One region of the Mycobacterium lehmannii genome, then DNA from elsewhere that is predicted to be linked to it. Evidence: predicted binding sites of a transcription regulator. Region 1 holds the regulator's gene; each other region holds the start of a gene.
What was found. Region 1 encodes LexA, which represses DNA repair genes until DNA is damaged. Its sites were predicted from a motif close to CGAACANNTGTTCG; they were not measured.
Positions count from the first base shown of each region.

Region 2: the regulator LexA is predicted to act here: its motif matches at 1,665-1,678, upstream of AU192_RS03100 (error-prone DNA polymerase).
Region 3: the regulator LexA is predicted to act here: its motif matches at 2,056-2,069, upstream of cofD (2-phospho-L-lactate transferase).

Region 1 covers NZ_LQIR01000012.1:44,531-47,786, reverse strand. Annotated here, with positions in the region: gene nrdR (transcriptional regulator NrdR) at 1-276, opposite strand, end outside; gene AU192_RS08115 (LysM peptidoglycan-binding domain-containing protein) at 436-891, opposite strand; gene lexA (transcriptional repressor LexA) at 1,111-1,806, shown strand; gene AU192_RS08105 (LGFP repeat-containing protein) at 1,803-3,256, opposite strand, start outside.
Region 2 covers NZ_LQIR01000002.1:63,200-66,455, forward strand. Annotated here, with positions in the region: gene AU192_RS03100 (error-prone DNA polymerase) at 1-1,651, opposite strand, end outside; gene AU192_RS03105 (HNH endonuclease signature motif containing protein) at 1,845-3,256, shown strand, end outside.
Region 3 covers NZ_LQIR01000006.1:52,572-55,827, reverse strand. Annotated here, with positions in the region: gene AU192_RS05405 (coenzyme F420-0:L-glutamate ligase) at 1-810, opposite strand, end outside; gene cofD (2-phospho-L-lactate transferase) at 807-1,826, opposite strand; gene AU192_RS05395 (WhiB family transcriptional regulator) at 2,266-2,535, shown strand; gene AU192_RS05390 (metallopeptidase family protein) at 2,545-2,967, opposite strand; gene AU192_RS05385 (DUF3499 domain-containing protein) at 3,125-3,256, shown strand, end outside.

The DNA of each region.
Region 1 (3,256 bases):
CACGGTGTCCTCGACCTGCTGTGCCAGCAGATTCAATGCGTCCTCGTCGACCTGACTGCCTTGGCACGCCCTGCGCACTCCCTTGATGACCTTTTCGCGGCTGAACGGCTCAGTGACACCGCTGCGCTTGACGACGGCCAGGATGGCGGTCTCGACCGTAGTGAACCGACGTCCGCACTCCGGGCATGATCGCCGCCGCCGGATGGCCTGGCCCTCGTCGGTTTCCCGCGAGTCGACCACACGCGAATCCGGGTGACGGCAGAACGGACAGTGCATCACCGCTCCTTCGCCGCGCCAACAGAGGACCAACTCGAACCTCTCCGAGCGTACCCGCGGCGGGTTGCGAAAGCCCAGCACCGGGCTGAACGGCACATAGTCGGCCGATCTGTCGGTGAACATGTCTGCGCAGCAAGCTGTTTGGCCGGCCGGTGACCGTCAGCCGACCGGCGCGATCAGTGTCTGGCCGGCGTCCAGTGCGGGCGAGTCGAGCTGGTTGAGCTCGCTGATCCGCTCCATCACCTGGCTCACGGGCGCGTCGGGGGCCACACGCATGGCGACGTGCTGCAGGCTTTCGCCGGTCTGGACCTGCACCACCGCGAGGCGCTCCGGCACCGCGGTCGACGTGGTGCCCACAACGCCGCCGAACTGCGCGACCAGGCCGAGCCACATCGTGATTCCCGCCGCGACCAAGGACAGGAGCACCGTGGTGGCGGGAGTGATCGGTCGCCGTCGGTGCGATGCTCGCGACATCAGCACGCCGGTTCCGCGATAGCGGACCGCCGCTCCGCCCGGCCGGGTGGCCGCGGGGTGCCGACGACGGGCGCCTGGAGGCCGGATACCGGTCCTGACCACGCGCGGGGCCTGGAATTCGTGGGTGTCGAGAACGGTCATCTGCCTGCCTTCCGATCCGCTGCTTTCGCTCTTGTGTTCGAAGATAGTCGATCACATGTTCGAAAGATAGAACGTGTGATCGAACTGTTGTGAAACGATAGGACAGGCCACCGACAGAAAATCGATGCGCGATTTCCGCGACTTCCTGAGGCACCCCGACTCCGACACGCCTCGAACACATGTTTGATTAATCGAGTGCCGCGGGTTACATTCGGCGGCATGGACTCCAGCAGCGATAATCGGGACGGCACAGGCGGGGCCAGATCTGTGGACTCTGGGCTCACCGAGCGTCAGCGCACCATCCTCGACGTGATCCGCGCATCGGTCACCAACCGTGGCTATCCACCGAGCATCAGGGAGATCGGCGATGCGGTTGGCTTGACCTCCACATCCTCAGTCGCGCATCAACTGCGCACGCTCGAACGCAAGGGCTACCTGCGGCGCGACCCCAACCGGCCGCGCGCCGTCGACGTGCGCGGCGCCGACGACCACGTGACTCCGATCGTCGCCACCGACGTCGCCGGCTCCGATGCCCTGCCGGAGCCGACGTTCGTACCGGTGCTCGGGCGCATCGCCGCGGGCGGGCCGATCCTGGCCGAGGAGGCCGTCGAAGACGTCTTCCCCCTGCCGCGCGAACTGGTCGGCGAGGGCTCGCTCTTCCTGCTCAAGGTCGTCGGCGACTCGATGGTCGACGCCGCGATCTGCGACGGCGACTGGGTGGTCGTGCGTCAACAGAACGTCGCCGACAACGGGGACATCGTGGCCGCGATGATCGACGGCGAAGCCACGGTGAAAACGTTCAAACGCACACGCGGGCAGGTGTGGTTGATGCCGCACAACCCGGCCTTCGATCCGATTCCAGGTAACGACGCCGCGGTGCTGGGCAAGGTCGTCACCGTCATACGGAAGATCTAGTCGGCCCGGACGAAGCCGTTCGTGCGCGCGAATTCCTCGCTGGAGAACCAGATTTCGGCTTGTACCTCATCGTATTCGGCCGAGGTGGGAAGCCAGTAGAGCCCCGACTGGGTGTCGGCCTTGATCGGGTAACCCTCGGGCGCCTGCCCGGAGTCACTGAACGGAAGGCGGAACGCCGGGCTGGGCACTTCCGGCTCGTCGATGACGATCTTGGCGTGACGGCCCGTGTCGGTCAGCGGATCCCGTTGCGGAGGTTCACGTTCCACCGACAAGGCGGGTATATCGCGTTCCTCGTACCCCATGTCGGGCTCCTCGAACAACGCGCCACGCTCGTCAGACGCCCCGTACAGCTCGTCGTCACGCTCTTCGGGTAGCGCGTCGCGCTCATCGGGTAGCGCGTCGCGGTCCTCGGGCGCACCGTCCTGCTCGCCGGCGGTCTCACCCGCGCCGGCGGCCAGGCGCTCCGCGGCGATGCCGGCCTCTCCGGAACTCTGTATCCGGGTCGGCGCGGTGTCGACATTGTCCGGGTTCTCCTCACCCGCGGCGAATGCCGACGTGTCCGAGGCACCACCGAAGTCCGGCGACGGCGCCTCCCAGGGATTGGCCGATGACGCCGAGCCCGACTCCCCCGACGCAGACAACGCGCCCAAACCCTCAGTGGCATACCGATCGCCGAACATCGCCGCGGACGGATCCCCGCCGCCCGCCCCGGCTGCCCCCGAACCCAGTGTGCTGTAGGCCTGTTCGGCCTCGGCGCCGTACGAGTCGTCGTAGTGGTCCTCGACGGGTCCGGGTCGATCGACGTCGTTACGACGCCGGTTGCGCAGGCTCGCAAACGCCACCAGGCCAACGAGGATGAGCACCGGCACGATCGCGAGCAGCCACCACCAGCTGAAGGCGAACCAGTTCCCGTCACCACCGGAGTCCGACGCACGCGGCGTGCCGGCCGTATCGGGGCCCTGCTCGGCGGGGACCTCCAGGCCGGCCAACTCGGTCGCGAGGTTGGGCGGCTCGGTGCTGAACTCACCGGTTGACCGATTCCAGTTGACCACGCCTCCGGTGAACCGCTGCGTGATGACGTCGCCCTTCTCGGACTGGTCGGCCATCGGTGCGCCGAGCGTCCCCTCCGCGCCGTCGAGCTTGTCCCACGCCGCACTCATCGCGCCGCGCACCAGCACAGCGCCGTGGTCCGGCGTCCAGAAGATCACCGGTTTGTCGTCGGCGGCGAAGCGCGCCATCCGGCTCGCGGTGGGCAGCCCGCCGTCGGCCTCACTGGCGATCGGAAATCCGAGATCCCCCTCGGGCCCACCGAGGCTTTCGTACTTGGCCAGGACCTGACCGGTGACGACTCGCGCCCCTGTCGCGGGACTGTAGAAGATTTTGCCGCCGGCGAAGTTCTGAGCCAGACCGTCGTCGCCTATCGGGTACGGCGGTCCCTCCGCGGCGCCGA
Region 2 (3,256 bases), on a different contig from region 1:
TGTGGCGGGGCAGGTTGGAGATCTGCTTGGCCAGGTCGATGACCTGCTCGGGAATGTCTTCGGTGTGCGGCGCCTCGGCGAGGTTGCCCCACTGGCCGAGCTGCTTGCTCCAGGCGTCCTGCTGACCTTGCGAGAAGCCCAGTGCGCGGGCCATGTCGCGTACCGCGCTGCGACCCCGGTAGGTGATGACGTTGGCCACTTGGGCGGCGTAGTCGCGGCCGTAGCGGTCGTAGACGTACTGAATGGCCTTCTCCCGCAGGTCCGATTCGATGTCGATGTCGATGTCGGGTGGGCCGTCGCGCGCCGGGGACAGGAAGCGTTCGAACAGCAATTCGTTGGCGACCGGGTCCACGTTGGTGACGCCGAGGGCATAGCAGACCGCGGAATTGGCCGCCGATCCCCTGCCCTGGGCCAGGATGCCGTTCTCCCTGCAGAACCGGGTGATGTCGTGGACCACCAGGAAGTACCCGGGAAAGGTCAGCTGCTCAATGACTTTCAGCTCATGGTCGATCTGCGCGTATGCGCGCGGCGCCCGCTGCGGTGGGCCATATCTCCGGTGCGCGCCCTCCATCACCAGATGACGCAGCCAGCTGTCCTCGGTGTGGCCGTCGGGGACGTCGAACGGCGGTAACTGCGGTGCGATCAGCGCAAGACCGAACGCGCACTGCTCACCGAGGTCGGCCGCGGCCGTCACCACCTCAGGCCGGTCGGCGAACAGCCGGGCCATCTCCTCACCCGACCGCAGATGCGAACCGCCCAGCGGGGCAAGGTAACCGGCGGCCTCGTCCATCGAGTGCCGGGCGCGGATCGCCCCCATCGCCATGGCAAGCCGGCCCCGCGACGGTTCGGCGAAATGCGCGGCGGTGGTGGCGACCACGCTCAGGCCGAACCGGGGCGCCAGCTCGGCAAGGACGGCGTTGCATTCGTCGTCACAGGGGTGCCCGTGATGGGTGAGTTCGACGCTGACCCGGTCGCGGCCGAAGCGGTCGACCAGGTCAGCCAGCGCGGTGGCGGCGGCCTGCGGACCGCCTTTTGAAAGCGCCTGTCGGACATGCCCTTTACGGCAGCCGGTGAGGATGTGCCAGTGTCCGCCTGCGGCCTCGGTCAGCGCGTCATAGTCGTAGTGCAGCTTGCCCTTCTCACCGCCGGCCAGGTGCGCCTTGGCGAGTTCGCGTGACAACCGCCGGTAGCCCTCGGGGCCGCGCGCGAGCACCAGCAGGTGCGGGCCGGGCGGATCGGGGTCTTCGGTCCGGTTGCCCCCGCCGAGGGACAGTTCGGCGCCGAATACCGTCGACATCTCCAGTTCCCTGGCGGCTTCGGCGAAGCGCACCACGCCGTAGAGGCCGTCATGGTCGGTCAGCGCGATCGCCCGCAGGTCCAGTCGGGCCGCCTCCTCGACCAGTTCCTCCGGCGTGCTGGCGCCGTCGAGGAAGCTGTAAGCCGAATGCGCGTGCAGTTCGGCGTAGGGAACCGTCGACGTGGGTCGCTCGACGTCGAGTGGCTGGTACTCGCCTCGCCTACTGGACCAGGCCGGGCTGTCGCCGCCGTCGCCGATCTGCTCGTCGATGGGCCAAGCGCCGGCGCGGCGCGGTTTGCCGTTGAGCACCCGCTCCATTTCCACCCAGCTCGGTGGCCCGGTATGCCAGCCCATGGTTGCAGTGTATCGAACTTGTGTTCGAACCACTTGGGTCCTCCATCCCCCGTTGCCTCATCAGAAATGCGCGCGTACGCCTGAATCCCGACGAAAGCGCACGTTATCCCCAAGCTCAGGTTCATCTACAGGTTGGGCGACGGAGTGCACTGGCGGCCGACCCGCGTCTGTCCCCGTGGCTAAATTCGCTAGTATGTTCGAACAGCTGGTTCAGGCGGCCGACGGCACTAGCGGTGCCGGAGCGGCCGGTGCGTGGGCGCGCATCGAGAACGCCGCCTGCGCGCGCCGGCTCTCGGCGGCGGCCGATGTGTTGGATCGGATGTACGCCGCCGACGGCTCGGCCGAACGCGACCAATGGATCCTCGACAATTACGCCGCGGTTGCCGCCGAGATCGCCCCCGCCCAGCGTGTGTCGCTCGGAATAGCCGCATCCCTGCTGGAGACCGCGATCACCCTGCGTGACCGTCTTCCCGGCGTCAACGCGGTGTTCCTGACCGGCGCCATCTCCTACCGCGAGGTGACCACCATCGTGTCTCGCACCCGCTTGATCCAAGACCGCGACGCGCTGGCCAACGTCGATGCCGCGATCGCTGCGCACGTCGAGGGGTGGACGACGCTGTCATCGATGAAGTTGCAGACCTCGATCGACTACTGGGTCGACCGCTTCGACCCCGCCGCGGTGCGCCGTGCCGAGAACAGCTCCCGCACCCGCTACGTCGACGTGAGGAACAGTAAGAATGGCTTGGGCGTCGCCTACATCGAGGCGACGGTTTTCGCCCACGACGGTGAGTCGATCGACCAACGCCTCGAAGCCTTGGCCGCGACGGTGTGTGACAACGACCCCCGCACCCAAGAGCAGCGCCGCGCCGACGCCCTCGCCGCCGCCGTCAACGGCGCGCAAGCGCTGCCGTGTGCGTGTGGTTCGGACGAGTGCCCTGCCGCGGGTCTCACCGTCGACAACGTGATGGTGCACGTCGTGGCGAGCGAAGACACGTTAAATGACGAAACCCCAGCGGATTTGGACGGTGACAAGCCAGTCGAGGCGGTCGAACCCGACGATCCCAGCCTGGGAGGCCCGGCCGCGACATCGCCAGGTTTTGTGATGGGCCGCGGCGTGGTGCCTGCCCCGATTGTGGCCGCCAAGCTGGCCGTCGCTCGGCGTCGCCCCGTGAAACACCCAGGGGATGCGCCTCCGGAAAGGCGACGAAATCCCTCGGCGGCCCTGGCGTGGTTCATCCGCTGCCGCGACCTGACGTGCCGCTTCCCAAACTGCGACAAGCCGGCCATCCGTTGCGACATCGATCACACCATCCCCTATCCACGGGGTGCCACGCAAGCGTCGAACCTCAAGTGCCTGTGCCGAATTCACCATCTCTACAAGACGTTCATCGGTTGGCGCGATCGACAACATCCCGACGGCACTGTCGAGTGGCTCTCACCGGGCGGGCAGAAGTACACCACGCATCCAGGTAGCAAGCTGCTGTTCCCGTCGCTGTGCCGGCCGACCGCGCCCGCGGTGGTCGACCCCAGCGTCGACCTTATCGACGATGCGGCCCGTTGCTTGAAGATGCCGCGCCGCAACCGAACCCGCGAGCAGAGCCGCGC
Region 3 (3,256 bases), on a different contig from region 1:
CGCGATGGCCTCCTCGGTGCCGAGCCAGAACAGGTCCTCCTCGCCCGCCCGCACCAGCCGGCGCGCGGTGGAACCGTCGTCGGGCAGCCGTAACCCGCGCACCACCGCGACCGGGATGTCGGTCAGCTTGCCCTTCACCAGATCCGCTGCCGCGGCGATCTCGTCGGCCACCGCGATCTCGGTGACGATCAGTTCGTTGCCGTGCCGGTCGACCGAACCGCCGTAACCGTGCAGCACGGTCACGCCGGCCGCGCCGATCGCCACGTCGGTCTGCCCGTTGCGCCAGGCCCGGCCCATGGTGTCGGTGACGACGACGCCGACCGTCACGCCGAGCCGCTCGCGCAGCGCGGACGCCAGTGCCGCGGCGCTGGCGTCGGGATCGGTTGGCAGCAGCGCGAGTTCGGCGGAGTCGACGTTGGAGCCGTCGACACCAGCTGCGGCCTGAACCAGGCCGATCGCGTTCTCGGTGATCAGCGTGCGGCCCTTGCGCGCCAGCACGCGGACCGCCTCGGCGTCGATGAGCCTGCGTCGCAGCACGTCGCGCTCCTCGGGGTCGATCGGCGCATCGACGATGCGGCCCTCGCACTTCGACATCACCTTGCTGGTGACCACGACGATGTCGTCGTCACGCAGCCACGGCGCGGCCTCGGCGATCGCCGAGGCAAGGTCGTCGCCGGGGCGGAACTCGGGCAACCCCGCAATGGGCAGCAGCTCCACCGCGGCGGCCGAGCCATGGTCGCCGCTCGGCGGCGCCGTTGAGCCGGGGTCGCCGCTCGGGGGCGCCGTTGAGCCGGGGTCGCCGCCGCTCATGGCTTCACGCCTGCCAAATCCATTCCGGCGCGAACCATCTCGGCGGTGACCTCGGGGTCGGTCATGAGCAGTGGCACCGCACGCACGTCGACACCGTCGATCGCCGCGCCGTCTCCCTCGTGCACCAACCAGCCGTCGAGGATGCCGACACCGGAGCGCGCGCCGTAGTGTTTGCCCACGGCTTCGGACGTGCTCGGCACGCCGATCACCGACAGGCATTCATCGGCCATGCCGCGCAACGGCTTTCCGCCGATGATCGGGGAGTAGCCGATGACCGGCGCCGGTGTGGAACGCAGCGCGCCGCGGATACCGGGTACGGCCAGGATCGCGCCGATGCTCACCACCGGGTTGGACGGCGCGATGAGCACGACGTCGGCGGCTTCGATGGCCTCGGCGACGCCGGGTCCGGCAGTGGCCTTTTCGGCGCCGACGAAAGCGAAGCTGTGCGTTGGTACTTTCGCCCGGTATCGCACCCACCACTCCTGAAAGTGGATGGCACGTTTCTCGCCTGCGTACTCGCCGGGTCCGGGATCGGTAATGACGACGTGGGTTTCGCTGCGGTCGTCACTGGCGGGCAGCAGCCTTGCCCCGGGGGCCCATCGCGCACATAGCGCCTCGGTCACCTGCGACAGCGGATAGCCCGCGCGCAACATCTGGCTGCGCACGAGATGTGTCGCCAGGTCCCGGTCTCCGAGGCCGAACCAGTCGGGCTGCACGCCGTAGGCCGCGAGTTCCTCCTTGGCATGCCAGGTTTCGTTGCGATGTCCCCAGCCGCGTTCGGGATCGATACCTCCGCCGAGGGTGTACATGCAGGTGTCGAGGTCCGGACAGATCCGCACGCCGAACATCCACGCGTCGTCACCCACATTGACCACTGCAGTCAATTCGTGCTCAGCAGTATCATCAGTCCCAGCAGTACCTTTGGCGCCACCAAACTGCCCAAGCCCCAACAGATGTTGCACGCCAAGCAGGAAGCGGGCGCCGCCGACGCCGCCGACCAGTACGGTGACCTTCACATCGACCGAGCGTAGGCCGTCCAACCGAATTCGGTACGGGCAGGAGCGGCGGCCCGGGCCGGTGGGCGGGAGTGTGATGGACACGCCGAGGTCACGACTCGCCGTATTTCGATCACGGAATGGTATGAATTCCTGTTCTAGAGCTTGACCAGGGCGACTGACGCGTGTGTAATCACAGCAGTGTCATTTCCCGGTAGGCCATCCGGTTCCGGTGCCGCAGACCGAGATTCGATCACTTGTTCGAATTGGAAGTGTTCCGCATCTCTGCGGGCCACTTATAGGGGATCAACGAGACCAGGTGAGGAGGCGGAAGATGTCTTTTGAGTACGGCGATTTCGATCGTCTGGTTCGGTTCGACAGCCGAGTCTTCGGCTCAGTAGACAGCGCGCCGCACGCCCATTCGGAACCGGCACCGGTTGAGACGCCCCGGCGTCCCCAACTGAGTTTGGTGCCCGACCCGATCGAGGTGGCGCCGGCACTGACACCGGAGGACGAACTCTGGCAGGAGAAGGCGCTGTGCGCCCAAACCGACCCCGAGGCGTTCTTTCCGGAGAAGGGCGGCTCGACGCGCGAAGCCAAGCGCATCTGCCAGGGCTGCGAGGTGCGCGACGCCTGCCTGGATTACGCGTTGGCGCATGACGAGCGCTTCGGTATCTGGGGCGGCCTGTCCGAGCGCGAGCGTCGCCGCCTCAAGCGCGGAATCATCTGAGCCGCGAGATCAGTCGTCGTCGATCGTCGGGTCGATGACGGAAGGCTCGACGCCCAGATATGTGGCGACCTGAGCCACCAGGATTTCATGCAGCAGCTCCTCGAGCTCGACTGAATCCTTGGCCCGCCGCTCGATTGGTTTGCGAAACAGCACAATTCGCGCGCGTGTGGCGTTCCCCCTGACGTCCACGCCCGCCGGGATCAGCCGGGCCAGCGCGATCGGCCCGTCGGCGATCACTTCCGGCGGCCACTGCACACTGTCGGGATCCTTGGGCGCAATGCGTGGTATCTCGTCCACCGCGACGTCCAGTGTCGCCAGCCGGTCCTGCCAACGCCGCTCGATCGGCTCGTAGGCCTCCAGCACCGCCATGTCGAACCTCTCGGCGCGACTGCGCCAGCCCGGCACGGTCGGGGGGAGTAAGGGCCCGCGCATCCCGCGACCCCGGCGCGCGCGCATGTGTCCACGCTTGGCCACCGCTTGGGTGCTCCTTTCGTGCGCGATGAACTGGATCGTAACGGTTCGAGATCGGCCGTCGGCAGGCTGCGCGTGTCCGGCGGCATGCGGAGTGCGGCCACGATAGCCTTCCGCTGTGAACGTTCCCCGTCGCTGCTGCCGGCCCGGGTGTCCGCACTATGCGGTCGCGACGCTGACATTCGTCTACGCCGACTCCACGGCGGTCGTCGGCCCCCTCGCGACGGTGGCCGAACCGCATTCATGGGAT